Regions from separate parts of the Lysinibacillus sp. JNUCC 51 genome, predicted to be linked through region 2. Evidence: a T-box and tRNA genes for the amino acid it is inferred to sense, from the RefSeq annotation. Region 2 holds a T-box; the other regions hold tRNA genes.

Region 1 (7,132 bases), 1.5 Mb from region 2:
GATAGATGATTGGGGTGAAGTCGTAACAAGGTAGCCGTATCGGAAGGTGCGGCTGGATCACCTCCTTTCTAAGGATATTTTCGGAATACAAACCTAGGGTTTGTAAGATTACGTTTTGCGTTCAGTTTTGAAGGTTCATCATACGATGAAATACTTCAAAACTTGTTCTTTGAAAACTGGATAAAACGACATTGAAATTGTAACAAACACATTTATTTTTTAAGTTTTTTTATAGGCTTAATAACTTGGTTAAGTTATTAAGGGCGCACGGCGAATGCCTTGGCACTAGGAGCCGATGAAGGACGGCACTAACACCGATATGCTTCGGGGAGCTGTAAGTGAGCTTTGATCCGGAGATTTCCGAATGGGGGAACCCACTACGTTTAATCGCGTAGTATCTTGACGTGAATACATAGCGTCTTGAAGGCAGACCCAGGGAACTGAAACATCTAAGTACCTGGAGGAAGAGAAAGAAAAATCGATTCCCTGAGTAGCGGCGAGCGAAACGGGAAGAGCCCAAACCAAGAGGCTTGCCTCTTGGGGTTGTAGGACACTCTATACGGAGTTACAAAAGAGCGAGTTAGATGAAGCGACTTGGAAAGGTCCGCCAGAGCAGGTAAAAGCCCTGTAGTCGAAAGTTCGTTCTCTCCTGAGTGGATCCTGAGTACGGCGGAACACGTGAAATTCCGTCGGAATCCGGGAGGACCATCTCCCAAGGCTAAATACTACCTAGTGACCGATAGTGAACCAGTACCGTGAGGGAAAGGTGAAAAGCACCCCGGGAGGGGAGTGAAAGAGATCCTGAAACCGTGTGCCTACAAGTAGTTAGAGCCCGTTAATGGGTGATAGCGTGCCTTTTGTAGAATGAACCGGCGAGTTACGATTACGTGCAAGGTTAAGCTTTAGAAGGCGGAGCCGCAGCGAAAGCGAGTCTGAATAGGGCGAAATAGTACGTGGTCGTAGACCCGAAACCAGGTGATCTACCCATGTCCAGGGTGAAGGTGAGGTAACACTTACTGGAGGCCCGAACCCACGCACGTTGAAAAGTGCGGGGATGAGGTGTGGGTAGCGGAGAAATTCCAATCGAACTTGGAGATAGCTGGTTCTCTCCGAAATAGCTTTAGGGCTAGCCTCGTGATGAGAATACTGGAGGTAGAGCACTGTTTGGACTAGGGGGCCATCCCGGTTTACCGAATTCAGACAAACTCCGAATGCCAGATATTTATACACGGGAGTCAGACTGCGAGTGATAAGATCCGTAGTCAAAAGGGAAACAGCCCAGACCACCAGCTAAGGTCCCAAAGTAATCGTTAAGTGGAAAAGGATGTGGCGTTGCACAGACAACCAGGATGTTGGCTTAGAAGCAGCCATCATTTAAAGAGTGCGTAATAGCTCACTGGTCGAGTGACGCTGCGCCGAAAATGTATCGGGGCTAAACGATTCACCGAAGCTGTGGATTGACATCTACGATGTCAGTGGTAGGAGAGCGTTCTAAGTGCGTTGAAGTCAGATCGGAAGGACTGGTGGAGCGCTTAGAAGTGAGAATGCCGGTATGAGTAGCGAAAGACGGGTGAGAATCCCGTCCACCGTATGACTAAGGTTTCCTGAGGAAGGCTCGTCCGCTCAGGGTTAGTCGGGACCTAAGCCGAGGCCGATAGGCGTAGGCGATGGACAACAGGTTGATATTCCTGTACCACCTCCTCACCGTTTGAGAAATGGGGGGACGCAGTAGGATAGGGTAAGCGCGCTGTTGGATATGCGCGTCCAAGCAGTAAGGCGTGTGTGTAGGCAAATCCGCACACTGTAACGTTGAGCTGTGATGGCGAGTCCGTATGGACGAAGTTCCTGATTTCACACTGCCAAGAAAAGCCTCTATCGAGGTGAGAGGTGCCCGTACCGCAAACCGACACAGGTAGTCGAGGAGAGAATCCTAAGGTGTGCGAGAGAACTCTCGTTAAGGAACTCGGCAAAATGACCCCGTAACTTCGGGAGAAGGGGTGCTCTTGAGCGTGCAAGCGCATGAGAGCCGCAGTGAATAGGCCCAGGCGACTGTTTAGCAAAAACACAGGTCTCTGCAAAACCGTAAGGTGACGTATAGGGGCTGACGCCTGCCCGGTGCTGGAAGGTTAAGAGGAGTGGTTAGCGCAAGCGAAGCTGCGAATTGAAGCCCCAGTAAACGGCGGCCGTAACTATAACGGTCCTAAGGTAGCGAAATTCCTTGTCGGGTAAGTTCCGACCCGCACGAAAGGCGTAACGATCTGGGCACTGTCTCAACGAGAGACTCGGTGAAATTATAGTACCTGTGAAGATGCAGGTTACCCGCGACAGGACGGAAAGACCCCGTGGAGCTTTACTGTAGCCTGATATTGAATTTTGGTACAACTTGTACAGGATAGGTAGGAGCCAGAGATCTCGGAGCGCCAGCTTCGAAGGAGGCGTCGGTGGGATACTACCCTGGTTGTATTGAAATTCTAACCCATGCCCCTTAGCGGGGCAGGAGACAGTGTCAGGCGGACAGTTTGACTGGGGCGGTCGCCTCCTAAAAGGTAACGGAGGCGCCCAAAGGTTCCCTCAGAATGGTTGGAAATCATTCGTAGAGTGTAAAGGCACAAGGGAGCTTGACTGCGAGACCTACAAGTCGAGCAGGGTCGAAAGACGGGCTTAGTGATCCGGTGGTTCCGCATGGAAGGGCCATCGCTCAACGGATAAAAGCTACCCCGGGGATAACAGGCTTATCTCCCCCAAGAGTCCACATCGACGGGGAGGTTTGGCACCTCGATGTCGGCTCATCGCATCCTGGGGCTGTAGTCGGTCCCAAGGGTTGGGCTGTTCGCCCATTAAAGCGGTACGCGAGCTGGGTTCAGAACGTCGTGAGACAGTTCGGTCCCTATCCGTCGTGGGCGTAGGAAATTTGAGAGGAGCTGTCCTTAGTACGAGAGGACCGGGATGGACACACCGCTGGTGTACCAGTTGTCTTGCCAAAGGCATCGCTGGGTAGCTATGTGTGGACGGGATAAGTGCTGAAAGCATCTAAGCATGAAGCCCCCCTCAAGATGAGATTTCCCATTACGCAAGTAAGTAAGATCCCTCAAAGACGATGAGGTAGATAGGTTCGAGGTGGAAGTGTGGTGACACATGGAGCTGACGAATACTAATCGATCGAGGACTTAACCAAAATGTTTGAAAATTCAATGCACGTTTATCCAGTTTTGAAAGAATAAGAAAAGTTTTTTTGAAAAAAGCTTGCAATTATAACGAAAATGAGTTATAATAAATCTTGTCTTTGAAATAGTCTAGTGATGATGGCAAAGAGGTCACACCCGTTCCCATACCGAACACGGAAGTTAAGCTCTTTAGCGCCGATGGTAGTTGGGGGCTTCCCCCTGCGAGAGTAGGACGTCGCTAGGCATAATACCCAGGAGGATTAGCTCAGCTGGGAGAGCACCTGCCTTACAAGCAGGGGGTCGGCGGTTCGAGCCCGTCATCCTCCACCATTTGCCGGTGTAGCTCAGTTGGTAGAGCAACTGACTTGTAATCAGTAGGTCGTGGGTTCGACTCCTATCGCCGGCACCATTTTAGAGCCATTAGCTCAGTTGGTAGAGCATCTGACTTTTAATCAGAGGGTCGAAGGTTCGAGTCCTTCATGGCTCACCATTTTATTGCCAACAAAACATGCGGGTGTGGCGGAATTGGCAGACGCACTAGACTTAGGATCTAGCGCCGCAAGGCGTGGGGGTTCGACTCCCTTCACCCGCACCATATTTTTGAAATTTCATAATTGCCAGGATAAATAAATCTTATGCACATGCGGAAGTAGTTCAGTGGTAGAACACCACCTTGCCAAGGTGGGGGTCGCGAGTTCGAACCTCGTCTTCCGCTCCAAATGTGCCGGGGTGGCGGAACTGGCAGACGCACAGGACTTAAAATCCTGCGGTAGGTGACTACCGTGCCGGTTCGATTCCGGCCCTCGGCACCATTTTTTGTTTTAATAATTAGCGCCCGTAGCTCAATTGGATAGAGCGTCTGACTACGGATCAGAAGGTTATGGGTTCGACTCCTGTCGGGCGCGCCAAATTAATATTTATCGGAATGTAGCTCAGCTTGGTAGAGCACTTGGTTTGGGACCAAGGGGTCGTAGGTTCGAATCCTGTCATTCCGACCATTTTATGGGGCCTTAGCTCAGCTGGGAGAGCGCCTGCCTTGCACGCAGGAGGTCAGCGGTTCGATCCCGCTAGGCTCCACCATAAAAGATAACCAGTATAAAGATCCTGGCGGCGTAGCTCAGCTGGCTAGAGCGTACGGTTCATACCCGTAAGGTCGGGGGTTCGATCCCCTCTGCCGCCATCTTAAAGGACCTTTAGCTCAGTTGGTTAGAGCAGACGGCTCATAACCGTCCGGTCGCAGGTTCGAGTCCTGCAAGGTCCACCATTTATATAATATTACGGAGGTATACCCAAGTCTGGCTGAAGGGATCGGTCTTGAAAACCGACAGGCGGGTAACACCGCGCGGGGGTTCGAATCCCTCTACCTCCTCCAGTTTATATTTAAATGGTGCTTGAAAAACTCGAAAAGAATATATTATTAACGCGGGGTGGAGCAGTGGTAGCTCGTCGGGCTCATAACCCGAAGGTCGTTGGTTCAAATCCGGCCCCCGCAACCAAAATGGTCCCGTGGTGTAGCGGTTAACATGCCTGCCTGTCACGCAGGAGATCGCCGGTTCGATCCCGGTCGGGACCGCCATTTTTTTAAAAATATGGGTCAGTAGCTCAGTTGGTAGAGCATTAGATTGAAGCTCTAAGTGTCGGCGGTTCGATTCCGTCCTGACCCACCATATGCGGGTGTAGTTTAATGGTAAAACCTCAGCCTTCCAAGCTGATGTCGTGAGTTCGATTCTCATCACCCGCTCCAATCTAAGGGCCTATAGCTCAGCTGGTTAGAGCGCACGCCTGATAAGCGTGAGGTCGATGGTTCGAGTCCATTTAGGCCCACCACTATTCCGAAGTAGCTCAGTTGGTAGTAGCACCTGACTGTTAATCAGGTTGTCGCAGGTTCGAGTCCTGCCTTCGGAGCCATTTTTTTTGTGGGGAAGTACTCAAGAGGCTGAAGAGGCGCCCCTGCTAAGGGTGTAGGTCGGGTAACCGGCGCGAGGGTTCAAATCCCTCCTTCTCCGCCATTGGCCCGTTGGTCAAGTGGTTAAGACACCGCCCTTTCACGGCGGTAACACGGGTTCGAATCCCGTACGGGTCATACTGAAATGCAGTAGATGTAATTTACATCTACTGCATTTTTTTGTATAAGAATAGTTTTTGAGATTTCATTTCAATTATGCCGAGACATAATTGATAGTGAACATCCAAACATGTTCACGTTTGAAGACTCAAGTAATAAACAAAACGTCTACCAGAAATGAGTAGACGTTTTGTCATTTAAGCCCTTAATAGCATCCTTTCAAGTGAGCTACGTGCTTCTTCAGCTGTGTGAGCATCTACTTGAATACGATTATGGGGCTGTCCCTTTTCTATACTTTCTAAGGACCAAAGTAAATGGGGAAGGTCAATTCGATTCATTGTAAGACAAGGACAGAAATTCTCATTTAAAGAGATAATCTGCTTATCGGGGTGCTGCTTGATAATCCGGTTAACAAGATTCATTTCAGTACCGATTGCCCATGCTGAACCACTCTGTGCTTTACTAATCGTATCGATAATGTATTTTGTAGAACCTGCATCATCTGCAGCAGCAACAACTTCACGATTACATTCAGGATGAACAATGATACGCATATTTGGATGAACTTGACGTATAAGCTCCGTATGCTGAACTGTAAAACCTTCGTGTACTGAGCAGTGTCCCTTCCATAAGATGACTTGAATATTTTCTGGAGACTGATCTGTCTCAAGCGTATTTGTATGAGGATTCCAAACTGCCATATTTTCAAGCGGTATTCCTAAATCGTACGCAGTATTTCTTCCTAAATGTTGATCTGGTAAAAAGAAAATACGTGGTTTTTGCGTAAATGCCCATTTAACCATTTCTTTTGCATTGGACGATGTTACGCAGGCTCCGCCATGACGACCGGTAAATGCTTTAATGGCAGCAGTAGAATTGACATATGTTAGAGGGAGAATGCTATCGCCAAAGAGTTTCTGTAAAATTAGCCATGCTTGTTCTGTTTGATAAATGTCTGCCATATCTGCCATTGAACAGCCTGCACGCATATCGGGTAAGTAAACATGCTGCTGTTCAGTTGTAAGCATATCAGCTGTTTCTGCCATAAAGTGAACGCCACAAAATACTATATGTTCAGCTTCCTTGTTAGCTGCTGATAATTGAGCAAGCTGTAAGGAATCCCCTGTTACATCTGCAAATTGAATCACTTCATCTTTTTGATAGTGATGTCCAGGGATGAAGAGCTTACTACCTAATTTCTTTTTTATAGCTAGAATGCGAGATTCCATGTCATTTTTAGTTAATGCACGATAATGCTCGGGTAGTAGTGACGTTTGTTGTAATAAACTAGTGATGGACAATGGAATTAGCTCCTTTCGGTTGTACAAGTGCACTTATGTCAAAGGCTTTTACTGAATGTGTTAGTGCTCCGAGTGAAATCCATTGAATACCTGTTTCAGCATAACTATTTAAGTTATGAAGCGAAATGCCGCCTGAAGCTTCTGTAGCAATATGTGAGGGAACTGCTGGAAGCCATTCACTTATTTCTTCAGGGCTACGATTATCAAACATAATGATATCTGCACCGGCTGCAATTGCTTCATCTAATTGGGCTTTTGTTTCGATTTCGACTTCGATTTTAATGGTGTGACCGATTTTCTCGCGGGCCGCCTGTACAGCCTTAGTAATACTACCCGCAAAAGCAATATGATTATCCTTTAGCATTATCGCACCGTATAAACCGTTGCGATGGTTATAGGCGCCTCCGATTCTAACAGCATATTTATCTAACATACGCATTCCAGGCATTGTTTTACGTGTATCGCATATTTTCGCATTAGTACCTGCTGTTTCTCGTACCGCTAAATTTGTAGCTGTGGCAATAGCGGACATGCGCTGGATAAGATTCAAAATTACACGCTCACCCATTAATAACTTTTGAAGTGGTCCTTGGATAACAGCA
Region 2 (7,132 bases):
CTTTACTGGGTGAAGACAACGATTTTCCCTTTTCTTGATGACAATGATAAACCGTATCAATATATTGCTATAAGGGTCGACATTACCGCACAAAAAGATATTAAAAAGATAACCCATATTGCTTATCACGATGAATTAACAGGGCTACCAAATCGTCGTAAGTTAGAACAACGTTTAGAAAACGAATTCCATCAATCTCGACGTACAGGAGAAAAATTTGCGTTATTTTTCATTGATGTAAATCGTTTTAAAAACATTAACGATGGACTTGGTCATATAATCGGAGATATGTTCTTAGTGGAAATGGCTAATCGTTTACGCAACGTTGATTATACATCCAATTCTATATACCGCCACAACAGTGACGAATTTGTTATTATACTAAACGATGTTGACAGTATTGAAGAGAAGGCTGAGGAAATAATTAGCGTTTTTAATGAGAGTTTTATTGTAGATACGTATGAATTTTACGCAAGTATAAGTATTGGAATTAGTATTTTCCCAGATCATTCAAACTCTGTCGAGGAATTATTGAAAAATGCAGATATCGCTATGTATGCTGCGAAATCTTCACGTGGTAATCAATATCGCTTATACCGTCCAAATATGGAGGAAGTCAATGATAAGTGGTTATTACTTGAAACAAAATTACATCAAGCACTAAAAACAGATGTTTTAGAATTACATTATCAGCCTAAAATCAATTTAAAAACGAATACAGTGATTGGCATGGAGGCATTACTTCGCTGGCATGACCTAGAACTAGGTCATATGCCACCTGATCGCTTTATTCCATTTGCTGAGCAATGTGGGCTCATTAATGATATAGGAGTATGGGTGTTAAGAAAAGCATCTGCCCAAGCACGCACTTGGAATGAAGTACATAATTTAAACTTACGTGTTGCCGTGAACATTTCTCCGATTCATATTAGTACAACAGGTTTTGTAGAAATGGTACAAGAAGTTATTGCAGAAACAAAATTAGATCCGCACTTCTTAGAAATTGAGATTACTGAAATGAGTATGTTGGATTATACGGAAGACTTAATTAATACAATCAAGCAATTAAGAGCACTTGGTATTACGATTTCATTAGATGATTTCGGAACTGGTTATTCGTCGTTAAATTACTTAAAGACTTTCCCAGTAGATGTTTTGAAAATTGATCGTGCATTCGTTCGTAATATTGTGCCTGAAAAATCAGGCATTGCTATGATTTCAGCAATGATCTCTTTAGCGCATGCCTTAAATCTGCAAGTAGTGGCTGAAGGCGTCGAGGAAGAAGCCGAATTAAACGTTCTTCGGGAACATGGCTGCGAGTACGTTCAGGGCTATTATTTCAGTAAGCCGTTATCTGTAGGGGATTTTACGAGGTTTATAGTAGATAGTTACATGTAGACAATGTGGAGGATCTTGTCCTTATTTGAGGGCAGGATCCTCTAAGTGTTTATAATTATTTTAAAAAAACACAATACATATAGCCAATCCAATCTCTTTTAGGTTCATAATCCTTCGAAACTATTACAGATTTTGTTTCGCCTATTTAATAAATATAATTTATCAAAGGTAATTTTTTAATTTAACTAATTTTTGAAGGTAAATGGAAAATTTATGTTAAAATTTATTGTGGATTATTAACGTCAATTGGAGGGAGCGGTGACTTGAAGAAAAAAGTAATAATTATTGTTTCTTTCCTGGGTGTAATTATATTGTTGCATTTAACACCAAGTATGGCATTAAGAACACATATATTTTTTATGGGTTATCCAAAAGCCGCAATTTCTTCAGGAATTATTGAAGATAAAGAACATAATGAAGTAGATAAAGAGAGATTTGCTGAATTAAATGCCAAAGCATACGCCCTGACAAATCCTCCAGTAGAAAAAGCTACTCAGGGCGAATTAAGAAATTATCTTGTGAGGAAATTTGGATTTTTACATTTCGCAGAATACTTAGGTAATACTTAATAACCTTCGTATCATACGGGAGCTTTCGTATTATATAGTTCAGCCAGAACCTTGGTTGAACTTTTTTTATTTAGATTTAATCTGTCAGTAGCCAAGGTAAAAATGCACGGGGACGCCGGAAGTTCAATTGCTCAGAAATATTTATGTATTATGGCTAGTTAGAAGAAATTTAGTTACGGAAAAGTAAATTAAATTTTCTGATATTTCCCGAAAAATAATTGCATTTAATTAATTGTTTGAAATCATTTAACTGTTTTGATAAAGTTATATAAAATATTAATTGATGATGTGGCCAAGTAAGAAAGAATTGTGAAACAGAGAATATAGCATTTGCTGAGAGCTATATCACCGCTTCTTATCTGAAACCTACCACGGAAATGTTATGCAAACATAACCGAGTCGTTTTCGTTACAAAACGTTAGAGGGTTTTAAGTTTTTCTTAAAACTAAAATCAAGGTGGTACCACGTTAAGTCGGCACAAAGACGTCCTTATTTTTGAGGACAGCTTTGTGCTTTTTATTTTTTCAGTAGGTAAAGTTACAGAAATGGAGGAGAGAATATGACAACACAACAAAACGATTTTTCAAAATGGTACATTGATACAATTCAAAAGGCAGATTTAATGGATTATACACCAGTTCGCGGCTGTATCGCATTTAAACCAGATGGCTATGAAATTTGGGAACATATTCAGGAAGAGATGGACCGTCGCTTTAAAGAAACAGGTCATCGCAACGCCTATTTCCCTATGTTAATCCCTGAATCCTTCTTCCAAAAAGAAAAAGAGCATATCGAAGGTTTCTCACCTGAGCTTCCTTGGGTGACAGAGGCTGCAGGTGAAAAATTAGAAGAACGTCTAGCGCTTCGTCCAACTTCTGAAACGATGATTGGCCATCTCTATTCAAATTGGATTAAAAGTTACCGAGATTTGCCAGTCTTAATTAATCAATGGGCAAATGTTTTTCGTTGGGAAAAGAAAACACTTCCATTCATTCGAACATCTGAATTTTTGTGGCAGGAGGGTCATACAGCACATATTGATGAACAAGATGCACGTCAAGAAACGATGCAAATGTTAGCTATATATAAGGAAGTAGTAGAGGGTTTACTTGCCATTCCTGTTTATGATGGACAAAAAACTCCTTCTGAACGTTTCGCGGGCGCAGTTGATACATTTTCTATTGAAGCTATGATGAAAAATGGAAAGGCCGTTCAAGCAGGTACCTCTCACTATTTAGGGACAAAATTCGCCGAAGCCTTTGAAATTAAATATTTAAATAAAGCCAATCAGCATGAATATGTGCACACAACATCCTGGGGGACTTCCACACGTTTAATAGGTTCAGTAATTATGGTTCACGGTGATGAACAGGGGCTTATTTTACCGCCACGAATTGCACCAACCCAAGTTGTCTTAATACCTGTAGGTCCATGGAAAAAGACCCCTGAAATTATAGAGAAACTAGATGACCTTTTTGCGGCCCTTAAGAAGAAGGGAGTTCGAGTACGTCTTGATGATTCGGACCAATCACCTGGCTTCAAATTTAATGAATGGGAATTAAAAGGTGTGCCAATTCGTATTGAATTAGGACCTCGTGACTTAGAGAAAAATCAGGCATTGTTAAAAGCACGAGATGAAGATGAGAAACAATCCGTTGACTTGAATGACATTGTTTCAGCAATTGAAGCGGAACTAACAACAATGCAATCTCGATTATTTGAAAAAGCACGCAAATTCCGGGATGAAAACGCTCATACAAATATCGATACACTGAAAGATTTACAGCAGCACATTAACAATTCCAAGGAAAACGGATCTATTCCGGGCTGGGTTCTTGCTGGATGGTGTGGAGATGATGCATGCGAAGAAAAAGTGAAAGAAGAGACAAAATATACTACTCGTAACATTCCGTTTAACCCACCAACTACAAAAACGTCTTGTATTTGCTGTGGAAATGAAGCGAAACATACAGTTTGGTTTGCTCAAGCATACTAAAAAACTCTTGTTGTTTAGTTTTGTATAATTGTTCTGTTTGTTTCGATTTCGTCTGAACGATAGGCTGTTTATTAAATTCCTTGAAGATAGAGGTCATCTATTTGCGCTTGAATGGCTCGTAATACATCTTCTGTGATGTCCTCTATACTCTTATTGTGTCTTGTGCATTTCCAGCTATATTTGAATTACATGAGTAAAACAAACGTAGTAGGTATATACTTTCAATCCTGTTTTTGTTTGTTTACGGCTCGTTTTCCCCTGCATTTCTAGCTGAAATTGCAGGGTTTTTATCTTAATTGGGCCATATTTTTTCTATGTTTTCAAAAAAATGTTTGTATGCTAGAATAAAAACAGAACATATATTCTTTTTTAAAGGGTGAAAACAATGAGTTATGATTTAATGGTCTTTGATAAAGAGCAAACTCCAAACAATAAAGAAACATTTTTGCAATGGTATGATGAACAAACAAAGTGGGCTGAACCACATGATTACGCAACAATATCAGTTACAACACCAGCATTACAAAATTGGTATCAGGATATGGTGGAACATTTCCCCAATATGAATCTAGTGGATGAGGAATTATTGGATGAGGATGAAGATAACGAGTTAGAGAGTTATTTGACTGAATATAGTATTGGTTATGCCATAATTTACACAGCTTTTGCCTGGTCTGTAGCGGATGAAGCATATAGTACGATGAAGGAACTTGCAAAAAAACATGGTGTCGGCTTTTTTGATGTGAGTGGTGAGGGGGAGATTTTCTAAATCATTAAATCGTATGTCGAAAGGTGGATAAGAAATGACAGAAAATCTTAATGCACAATGGCAAGAGCAAAGAAAAACGTTTGATGCAAAGAATGCCAAAGCAATTAACGCCATGCATAAGCTAATGAAGCAAGTAAAAAAAACGGAGCCAACAGAGGTAAATTTGCGCATGCTTGTCGAAATTTTCTGCATGTTGCAAATGTATGAAGAGGCATACAAAATTTTTACGTCCGTCATGGATTTACGCAATAAAAAAGATCAGAAAAAATACGGGGCGATCAAATATTGGATTGACAATCCACAAAATGTAAAGTCATTATCACCACGTGTCATACAGGAGGAAGCAGAGATGAAAATACCATTACCAACATTTAAATATATGCCAAATCCAATACAAGCGAATATTTTTAAAACGGGTGAATTAGTTGTTTGCGACTGCTGTGAACAAGAAGTGAACATTTATTGTACAAAAGGCATTTACGCGATTGAAGAGGTTGAATATCTTTGTCCAAGCTGTATTCATAGTGGGCTGGCTGCGCAAAAATTTGATGGTCAATTTCAGCAAGATTTATTAAATTCCGAGCTTGTAAAGAATGATGACTATACAGATGAAGTGTTGCATCGAACACCTGGCTATATTAGTTGGCAAGGAAATGATTGGGTAGCCCACTGCACGGATTATTGCGCATTTATTGGTTATGTCGGCTGGCAAGAACTAGTGGAGATGGGCATTACGGAGGAGTTTGAACATTTTAATGGTCATACCAAAGAAGAGCTAGCTGCTACTTTGCGTAATAATGGCTCGCATCAAGGTTATCTATTTCAATGCTTAGAATGTCAGCAATACATTCTGTACTCCGACTTTGATTAAATCTAGGTTACATGGGTGAAATATGGGGGAGTTGATCTTGAATATGGAGAAATTGTACGAGAGCTACTACATTAGTTAGTGCGGAAGGTAATTAGAGGTACAAGGCATGTCATTTCTTTTTCATTGGTATATGTAGTCGTAACTTCATCCAATACCAAAATAAGAGAAGAGCAAGCTTTATTGCTCAGACACTTAAACTTCAATGATTATTTATATATTTTTTGACAATACGATTGGATAAAGAGTGGTGTATAGATGAAACAGAAAATTAAATTAGCCGTACATGAAGCCTACACGGCTATGTATGAGACTCTAGAGGACGAACAGATATATGCAGTTGTGCTAGTGACAGACGGTGATTGTGGTAGCCTCTATTTAACAATGGGAACGGAAAAATCACTTCTTCAAATCGGAGAAAGTTATGAGGACAACCCAGAAAACTATCGTTTTTTGAAAGATGAATTTTTGCATGAAGATGATACAGACTTGTTACAAAAAGTGAGCCGTGAGCTATTAGATAGAGCATTAAATGCTGGTGAGCACTTTGCAACACATAAAGTGGAAATTCATGAGGCAATGAGCAATACAATGTATGAGTTAAAACAAGAGGGCGTTCTTGATGAAAGCATTTTTGCATTTATTTCGGTAACGGATGATGCTGACGAGGAAAGGTTGGAAATAGCATCAGCCAAACGCTGTAATCCGAATCATCCATCGCTCCCTGCCTTTTTGCTTAATTGGCAGCAATAATTCATAAGAATTATCCGAAGCCATTTTTGGACACCCCTTTTACGATTAATAACTGCAGGAACAATGATTTTAGCAAAAAATTAATAGAAAAGTTAGGGCTGTTAAAAAAGATATTCCTCTTTTTAAAGGGAGGACAATACTGTGTTACGAAGTTGAGATTGTTTGTGTTTCTTACTTTAACTCTACAAAATTTAGCGTAAGGAACTGAAGCATTAGAAGATATTCAAGCGAAGAAATCATGACTGATTTTTACTGATTTAGAAGATGAATTTGATGCATAATGACCTTGAAACGGTCGCATGAGATAGTATTGCTAAAACGGTTATGGATATATTGCAAGGATACAATATTGAGTTGGATTTAGAAAACGCTTTAAGAGAGTATGAATGGTAATTGAGGGAGGAGCTACGAATATGGAAAAATTACGTACTGTATTACAAGATTTTGAACTTAAAGAAGCCGCAGATCAAATATTACATTTCGCTAAAAATTCAATTCGCGCTAAAGCGACACTAACTGCGGATGCAGAAATTCGAATGGGTCATTCTAAAATTGGAGGAGCACCTGATACACCTACAGATTTTGTATGGCCACAAACAAAGAGTGGGCAACCGCTCTATTTTCTTTGCCAGCTAAATTTAGCGGAGATAAAGCCTTTTGATTCGAATCATTTACTTCCTACCGAGGGGCTATTATCCTTTTTCTATGATGCTGTCGAACAGCCTTGGGGTTATGATCCCAATGATGAAGATGGCTTTCATGTTTTCTACTTCACGCAA
Region 3 (7,132 bases), 1.5 Mb from region 2:
GTATTTCTACAGGAAGTGCCTGTGATATTCATAGTGAATCTGGTACGAAGGCGATTTTATCAATGGGATATTCTATAGAAGCGGCGCGTCAATTTTTTAGAATATCTTTTGGTCCAGCAACAACATTTAAAGAAATTGATCGATTACAAAAGGCTCTTACCGTAATTTAGTGTTTCTCAGATTAAAATAGTAAAGGATAAGAAGAAAATAAGAATCTATAATAAAATAATATTGAAATTATAAATTAACGGGCATATTCATAATCTATAAAAAGATATTTTGTATCCATTATTCAAGCTGATTGGAGCGAATGGCTACTCGAGTACTTCTATAGAAGAGTAAAGATTTTTGCGTGAAAAGTGACAATGCTTAAATATTTGCTAGAGGAAGGAGTTAGCTTGAGGCGAAAATCAGCATCTTTTTATGAATAAAATAGCAAATCAATCTATCTGATAAATTAATTGTTTTCTTTTAATTGAACAATTGCTATAATAAATAGCAGAGTGATAATTTCTCTTTCATAACAAAAAATATCTTCTTAAAGTAATTATTTCTTTTTTTTATAAAAAAGTGTTGCACAATGTGAGAAAACGTTATACAATAATTCTTGTCTTGAAGGACAGGTAATAAACTTCAAAACGAAATACATAAGAGTTTCAAGATACAACGTATATTGAAAGCTGTTAATAGTCTAGTGATGATGGCAAAGAGGTCACACCCGTTCCCATATCGAACACGGAAGTTAAGCTCTTTAGCGCCGATGGTAGTTGGGGGCTTCCCCCTGCGAGAGTAGGACGTCGCTAGGCATAATACCCAGGAGGATTAGCTCAGCTGGGAGAGCACCTGCCTTACAAGCAGGGGGTCGGCGGTTCGAGCCCGTCATCCTCCACCATTTGCCGGTGTAGCTCAGTTGGTAGAGCAACTGACTTGTAATCAGTAGGTCGTGGGTTCGACTCCTATCGCCGGCACCATTTTAGAGCCATTAGCTCAGTTGGTAGAGCATCTGACTTTTAATCAGAGGGTCGAAGGTTCGAGTCCTTCATGGCTCACCATTTTATTGCCAACAAAATATGCGGGTGTGGCGGAATTGGCAGACGCACTAGACTTAGGATCTAGCGCCGCAAGGCGTGGGGGTTCGACTCCCTTCACCCGCACCATATTTTTGAAATTTCATAATTGCCAGGATAAATAAATCTTATGCACATGCGGAAGTAGTTCAGTGGTAGAACACCACCTTGCCAAGGTGGGGGTCGCGAGTTCGAACCTCGTCTTCCGCTCCAAATGTGCCGGGGTGGCGGAACTGGCAGACGCACAGGACTTAAAATCCTGCGGTAGGTGACTACCGTGCCGGTTCGATTCCGGCCCTCGGCACCATTTTTTGTTTTAATAATTAGCGCCCGTAGCTCAATTGGATAGAGCGTCTGACTACGGATCAGAAGGTTATGGGTTCGACTCCTGTCGGGCGCGCCAAATTAATATTTATCGGAATGTAGCTCAGCTTGGTAGAGCACTTGGTTTGGGACCAAGGGGTCGTAGGTTCGAATCCTGTCATTCCGACCATTTTATGGGGCCTTAGCTCAGCTGGGAGAGCGCCTGCCTTGCACGCAGGAGGTCAGCGGTTCGATCCCGCTAGGCTCCACCATAAAAGATAACCAGTATAAAGATCCTGGCGGCGTAGCTCAGCTGGCTAGAGCGTACGGTTCATACCCGTAAGGTCGGGGGTTCGATCCCCTCTGCCGCCATCTTAAAGGACCTTTAGCTCAGTTGGTTAGAGCAGACGGCTCATAACCGTCCGGTCGCAGGTTCGAGTCCTGCAAGGTCCACCATTTATATAATGTTACGGAGGTATACCCAAGTCTGGCTGAAGGGATCGGTCTTGAAAACCGACAGGCGGGTAACACCGCGCGGGGGTTCGAATCCCTCTACCTCCTCCAGTTTATATTTAAATGGTGCTTGAAAAACTCGAAAAGAATATATTATTAACGCGGGGTGGAGCAGTGGTAGCTCGTCGGGCTCATAACCCGAAGGTCGTTGGTTCAAATCCGGCCCCCGCAACCAAAATGGTCCCGTGGTGTAGCGGTTAACATGCCTGCCTGTCACGCAGGAGATCGCCGGTTCGATCCCGGTCGGGACCGCCATTTTTTAAAAATATGGGTCAGTAGCTCAGTTGGTAGAGCATTAGATTGAAGCTCTAAGTGTCGGCGGTTCGATTCCGTCCTGACCCACCATATGCGGGTGTAGTTTAATGGTAAAACCTCAGCCTTCCAAGCTGATGTCGTGGGTTCGATTCCCATCACCCGCTCCAAGGGCCTATAGCTCAGCTGGTTAGAGCGCACGCCTGATAAGCGTGAGGTCGATGGTTCGAGTCCATTTAGGCCCACCATTATTCCGAAGTAGCTCAGTTGGTAGTAGCACCTGACTGTTAATCAGGTTGTCGCAGGTTCGAGTCCTGCCTTCGGAGCCATTTTTTGGGGAAGTACTCAAGAGGCTGAAGAGGCGCCCCTGCTAAGGGTGTAGGTCGGGTAACCGGCGCGAGGGTTCAAATCCCTCCTTCTCCGCCATCGGCCCGTTGGTCAAGTGGTTAAGACACCGCCCTTTCACGGCGGTAACACGGGTTCGAATCCCGTACGGGTCATACTAAAATGCAGTAGATGTAAACTACATCTACTGCATTTTTTTGTATAAGAATAGCTTTACGACTATTACATTAATGAGAGATAAACGGTGCTTTGTGCACGTACTTTGTATTTTCTATATGATCAATGATAAAAGTGGCTATATCTTGATTAGTTATTTTGGTACCAGGCATATCTGTAAGGTTTTCCTTTATCTGATTGGATGTTAAGCTATCTTTTACAAACGGCAATCTAATTAATGTCCATTTGATCTGCTTATTATTTAATAAAATTTCCCATTCCAATTTTTTATCTTGCATCATTTTCGAAAGAAAAACTTCAAAAATCTTTGCTCCAAAACGATTCATCATGCTTTTTTTGTCCTCTTTAATCGTTAGAGAACCACCTGAAACACCTATATAACGATTAATGTTTAACTCTTTCATCACTTTAAAAATATTAGTAGTAACTTTGCTATAAATGGGCTCCTCATTAGGTGGTTGACCAAATGTATTAATAACAACTTGACAATCTTTAAGAAGTTCTCGGATGTTTTCTATGTCCTGTACTTGCCCTTTCACTATTTCAATTGCATTATTTTTATGCAGTAACTTTTCAGGATTTCTAACAAGCATCCGAACAGGATATCCTTTTTGTATTGCGTGAGTTGCTATATGCTTTCCTACTTTCCCTGTTCCTCCAATTATCGCGATTTTATAAGGTCTATCCATTATATACCTCCATTTGAATATACTAGTATATATACGAAAAATCTCATCAATAAGATTCAAATTTATTTCTTTTACTAAAATTTGTAATATAGACGAGTGTAGTATTTTGTTTTGTGATTCTATACGCTAAGATGAAACTAGAACATTTGCTAGGGGGATATGGATGGGAAAATTATTGTGGACTAAAAACTATCAATATTTGTTACAGAAGAACGTGGAACAAGTAGCACCTTTTCTATGTAATTTTTCACCAGGACAAGTAAATCGTGTTGGTAGATTTCAACGTACATACGAGAAATTTGAAAGCACACCATTACGTAGTTTAAATGCTTTTGCATCGCTAGTTGGGGTACAAAGTATTTACGTAAAAGATGAATCTTATCGATTTAACTTAAATGCTTTTAAAGTATTAGGTGGTGTTTATGCAATTGGGCAGTACGTTGCCAAAAAGTTAGGTAGGAATATTGATGAGCTATCGTTTGAGCAGCTTAAATCATTAGAAGTAAAAGAGCAGCTAGGGGATTTAACGTTTATTTCAACGACAGACGGCAATCATGGTCGTGGAGTGGCTTGGGCTGCTAGAGAGCTTGGTTTGACAGCTCGCATTTATATGCCTGCTGGTAGTGCAGAGGAGCGCCTTCAAAATATTAAAAATGAAGGTGCATATGCTGAAATAACGACAATGAATTATGATGATACAGTTCGTTATACTTCACAGCTAGCAACAGAAAATGACTGGGTCGTTATTCAGGATACGATGTGGGAAGGCTATGAGGAAATTCCGTTATGGATTATGCAAGGCTATACAACACTAATAAAAGAAGCCGTTGAGCAGGTGGTAAAAGCACCTACGCATGTATTTTTACAAGCTGGGGTTGGATCTTTTGCAGGTGCAGTTGTAGCTTTCCTACAACAATATTATGAGCAGGAGATTACATTTGTCTTAGTTGAGCCTTTTGCAGCGAATTGCTATTATGAAAGCTTTAAGGCAGGTGCCGAGCAGTTTGTGACGGTTGGTGGAGAGATGCAAACAATTATGGCTGGTCTTGCTTGTGGTGAGCCGAACCCACTCGCTTGGGACCTGTTAAAGACATATACGAAGGTAAGTATTTGCTGTGATGATGAAGTTGCTGCAACAGGTATGCGCATTCTTGGCAATCCACTAGAAACAGATGCACGAATTATTGCCGGAGAATCAGGAGCTGCCCCAGTTGGCTGTTTTTATGAATTGATGATGAATGAGCAATATACAGAACTGAAGGATTCATTACAATTAGATGAAAATTCTCGAGTATTGTTTATTAACACTGAAGGTGACACTGATGTAGATAATTACAGAAATATTGTGTGGCATGGCAAGTATGCAAAAGTCTAACTGCTTTCAGCAAAGGATTTTGTAGTGAAAGCAAAGCATCAGCTATAGAGTCTCCCTCCTCTATAGGGGGAAAGTTGAACGCGGTATTAAATCACTTTTCAACGGGTGTCAAAAATTCTCTGAAAGAAGTTATAGCCTCCGGACGCAATTATGCCGAGGTATAATTGATTTTTAAGAAAAAAGCAAACTAGTGACAATAAAATGTTCTAGTTTGCTTTTTTCGTTCGCATGTATTACATAAATTGATTGGAGTGAAGACTGGACGCCACAGGCAAGCGCACAGTCGGAACAGCAATCAACTCAATGTTATAGTAAAGAGCCAATTTTTTTTTAATTTTTTTCTTGACCTTAACGTTGCGTAAACATTTACAGTAGCATTAGTGGAGGTGAAAAATGTGGAATATACAATTCAAGAGCTTGCTCAATTATCCGGAGTTAGCACAAGAACACTGCGTTATTACGATGAAATTGGATTACTGAAGCCAGCAAGAACGAATGAGGTGGGCTATCGATTTTACGGACAATTTGAAGTTGATATGCTCCAGCAAATTTTATTTTATAGAGCATTAGATATGAAGCTAGCAACAATTAAAGAAATTATTCAAGCGCCTGATTTTCAACATACAGAGGCGCTCAAAACTCATCGCACTGCTTTACTGAAACGTAAGGAGCAGCTAGAAAAGATATTACAAACAGTGGAAAAAACCATTCAATCTATAGAGGAGGAACAACCAATGGCAAATGAAGAGAAATTTAATGGATTAAAAGAGAAGCTAATCGAAGAAAATGAAAAGCAATATGGTCAAGAAATTCGCGCAAAATATGGTGACAACAAGGTTGAGGCATCAAATGCGAAGCTAATGAATATGACAGAGGAACAGTATGAGGCAATGCAGCAATTAGAACAGCAATTATTTAATCGTTTAAAAGAAGCGATGGAAATCGGCGATACGAACAATGATGTGGCGATGGAGGTAGCAGAGCTTCATAAGCGCTGGCTTAGCTTTACATGGTCACAATATTCTAAAGAGGCACATGCAGGTCTTGCTCAGATGTATATAGCGGATGAACGCTTTTCAGCATATTACGATGAGCGTGTTTCTAAAGGAGCAGCACAATTTTTACATGATGCCATCATCAATTTCACCATGGCGTAATCTGACGCTTAGCTTTAGTAACAGTTAAACAATGCGTTAGGATTTAGAATTGTACTTAGGACTGCACAACGCCGGTTAATAAGCTGTTGTCGCAGGAAGTGACGGTTTTTAATTATACAAAATAAATAACTCCTCCTCGTGCTTTAGTGTTTTAGAAATATAAATTTAGGAAAAAATGAAGGCATGAGGAGGAGATTTTTTTGAACCCACAAGTAATGGAAAAATTAAAAAAGCAATTAGAGCAGGAATTACAGGAAATAGAACAGCGACTTGAGGAATCAGAACGTCCGCAAGCGACAGAGCTGTCTAATTATGATAATCACCCAGCTGATAATGCGAGTGATTTAACGGATCAGCTAACGGAAATGGCGATTGATGAGCATCGAGGTGACGATGCTGAGGAAATAAAGGCTGCACTACAAGCGATGAAGGATGGTACGTATGGTAAATGCGCTGTATGTGGTATAGAGATTCCTATTGGCCGCTTAGAAGCTATGCCGAAAGCATTGACATGTGTTGAGCACGCGGAGCATAAAGAAGATAATTTAAGGCCAGTAGAGGAAGATGTGTTGTCTTCCACGCCAAGATCGGATGATTTCATAGAACTTGAGGAATTTGGCTCTTCTGATACACCTCAAGATAAAAGTTAGTAAGCAATTTCACTCACAGGCAGTATAATAGCTGTATGGGGTGAGGATATGGACATAATTGATTTACATTGCGATGCTCTATTGAAATTAACAACTTTAGAAGCGGCGAAATTTGAAGATGATGTACGATTGCAAGCTAATCGTGAGAGATTACAATTAGGAAGGGTTAAGGCACAAGTATTTGCTATTTTTATTAATCCTAAAATCCCGCAAAATATGCAATTTTTAGAGGCTGTGCGGCAAATTGAAGCCTTCCATACACATGTATTACAGACTGAGGGCATGGTGCATATTACGGATTGGTCGCAATTAGATACTTTAGCTCCGCATGAAATTGGTGCAATTTTAAGTTTAGAGGGCTGTGGTCCGATTGGTGAAGATTTAGCAAAGCTTGCAGCAATATTAGATGCAGGTGTCAAGCTTGTTGGCCTAACGTGGAATGAGGAAAATGCTGTGGCCCACGGTGCTGAACAGGATGCAAGCCTTGGTTTAAAACCGTTCGGTAAAGAGGTTATTAACTTGCTAAATGAGCGAGATATTATTATCGATGTATCCCATTTAAATGAACAGAGCTTCTGGGATGTCTTGCCACTAGCGAAGCATA

The links. A T-box is a leader RNA that pairs with one kind of tRNA and senses whether it is charged. The one in region 2 lies ahead of proS (proline--tRNA ligase), so its partner is inferred to be a tRNA-Pro.
Region 1: it encodes a tRNA-Pro, which carries the amino acid that the T-box ahead of proS (proline--tRNA ligase) is inferred to sense. The anticodon was not compared.
Region 3: it encodes a tRNA-Pro, which carries the amino acid that the T-box ahead of proS (proline--tRNA ligase) is inferred to sense. The anticodon was not compared.

What each region holds. Positions count from the first base shown of each region.
Region 1 covers NZ_CP065545.1:3,515,799-3,522,930, forward strand. Annotated here, with positions in the region: rRNA gene JNUCC51_RS16890 (16S ribosomal RNA) at 1-68, shown strand, start outside; rRNA gene JNUCC51_RS16895 (23S ribosomal RNA) at 248-3,175, shown strand; rRNA gene rrf (5S ribosomal RNA) at 3,293-3,408, shown strand; tRNA gene JNUCC51_RS16905 (tRNA-Val) at 3,419-3,494, shown strand; tRNA gene JNUCC51_RS16910 (tRNA-Thr) at 3,498-3,573, shown strand; tRNA gene JNUCC51_RS16915 (tRNA-Lys) at 3,579-3,654, shown strand; tRNA gene JNUCC51_RS16920 (tRNA-Leu) at 3,675-3,759, shown strand; tRNA gene JNUCC51_RS16925 (tRNA-Gly) at 3,808-3,882, shown strand; tRNA gene JNUCC51_RS16930 (tRNA-Leu) at 3,888-3,976, shown strand; tRNA gene JNUCC51_RS16935 (tRNA-Arg) at 3,996-4,072, shown strand; tRNA gene JNUCC51_RS16940 (tRNA-Pro) at 4,086-4,162, shown strand; tRNA gene JNUCC51_RS16945 (tRNA-Ala) at 4,169-4,244, shown strand; tRNA gene JNUCC51_RS16950 (tRNA-Met) at 4,271-4,344, shown strand; tRNA gene JNUCC51_RS16955 (tRNA-Ile) at 4,352-4,428, shown strand; tRNA gene JNUCC51_RS16960 (tRNA-Ser) at 4,444-4,536, shown strand; tRNA gene JNUCC51_RS16965 (tRNA-Met) at 4,586-4,660, shown strand; tRNA gene JNUCC51_RS16970 (tRNA-Asp) at 4,665-4,740, shown strand; tRNA gene JNUCC51_RS16975 (tRNA-Phe) at 4,756-4,831, shown strand; tRNA gene JNUCC51_RS16980 (tRNA-Gly) at 4,835-4,908, shown strand; tRNA gene JNUCC51_RS16985 (tRNA-Ile) at 4,915-4,991, shown strand; tRNA gene JNUCC51_RS16990 (tRNA-Asn) at 4,996-5,072, shown strand; tRNA gene JNUCC51_RS16995 (tRNA-Ser) at 5,083-5,173, shown strand; tRNA gene JNUCC51_RS17000 (tRNA-Glu) at 5,176-5,247, shown strand; gene nadA (quinolinate synthase NadA) at 5,427-6,530, opposite strand; gene nadC (carboxylating nicotinate-nucleotide diphosphorylase) at 6,517-7,132, opposite strand, start outside.
Region 2 covers NZ_CP065545.1:5,018,946-5,026,077, reverse strand. Annotated here, with positions in the region: gene JNUCC51_RS24295 (putative bifunctional diguanylate cyclase/phosphodiesterase) at 1-1,398, shown strand, start outside; gene JNUCC51_RS24290 (YjcN family protein) at 1,662-1,967, shown strand; T-box leader at 2,242-2,461, shown strand; gene proS (proline--tRNA ligase) at 2,527-3,963, shown strand; gene JNUCC51_RS24280 (hypothetical protein) at 4,349-4,732, shown strand; gene JNUCC51_RS24275 (CbrC family protein) at 4,767-5,603, shown strand; gene JNUCC51_RS24270 (DUF4303 domain-containing protein) at 5,859-6,353, shown strand; gene JNUCC51_RS24265 (YwqG family protein) at 6,767-7,132, shown strand, end outside.
Region 3 covers NZ_CP065545.1:3,525,720-3,532,851, forward strand. Annotated here, with positions in the region: gene JNUCC51_RS17020 (cysteine desulfurase family protein) at 1-170, shown strand, start outside; rRNA gene rrf (5S ribosomal RNA) at 691-806, shown strand; tRNA gene JNUCC51_RS17030 (tRNA-Val) at 817-892, shown strand; tRNA gene JNUCC51_RS17035 (tRNA-Thr) at 896-971, shown strand; tRNA gene JNUCC51_RS17040 (tRNA-Lys) at 977-1,052, shown strand; tRNA gene JNUCC51_RS17045 (tRNA-Leu) at 1,073-1,157, shown strand; tRNA gene JNUCC51_RS17050 (tRNA-Gly) at 1,206-1,280, shown strand; tRNA gene JNUCC51_RS17055 (tRNA-Leu) at 1,286-1,374, shown strand; tRNA gene JNUCC51_RS17060 (tRNA-Arg) at 1,394-1,470, shown strand; tRNA gene JNUCC51_RS17065 (tRNA-Pro) at 1,484-1,560, shown strand; tRNA gene JNUCC51_RS17070 (tRNA-Ala) at 1,567-1,642, shown strand; tRNA gene JNUCC51_RS17075 (tRNA-Met) at 1,669-1,742, shown strand; tRNA gene JNUCC51_RS17080 (tRNA-Ile) at 1,750-1,826, shown strand; tRNA gene JNUCC51_RS17085 (tRNA-Ser) at 1,842-1,934, shown strand; tRNA gene JNUCC51_RS17090 (tRNA-Met) at 1,984-2,058, shown strand; tRNA gene JNUCC51_RS17095 (tRNA-Asp) at 2,063-2,138, shown strand; tRNA gene JNUCC51_RS17100 (tRNA-Phe) at 2,153-2,228, shown strand; tRNA gene JNUCC51_RS17105 (tRNA-Gly) at 2,232-2,305, shown strand; tRNA gene JNUCC51_RS17110 (tRNA-Ile) at 2,307-2,383, shown strand; tRNA gene JNUCC51_RS17115 (tRNA-Asn) at 2,388-2,464, shown strand; tRNA gene JNUCC51_RS17120 (tRNA-Ser) at 2,471-2,561, shown strand; tRNA gene JNUCC51_RS17125 (tRNA-Glu) at 2,564-2,635, shown strand; gene JNUCC51_RS17130 (NAD(P)H-binding protein) at 2,708-3,346, opposite strand; gene JNUCC51_RS17135 (diaminopropionate ammonia-lyase) at 3,510-4,721, shown strand; gene JNUCC51_RS17140 (MerR family transcriptional regulator) at 5,117-5,878, shown strand; gene JNUCC51_RS17145 (TraR/DksA C4-type zinc finger protein) at 6,079-6,528, shown strand; gene JNUCC51_RS17150 (dipeptidase) at 6,577-7,132, shown strand, end outside.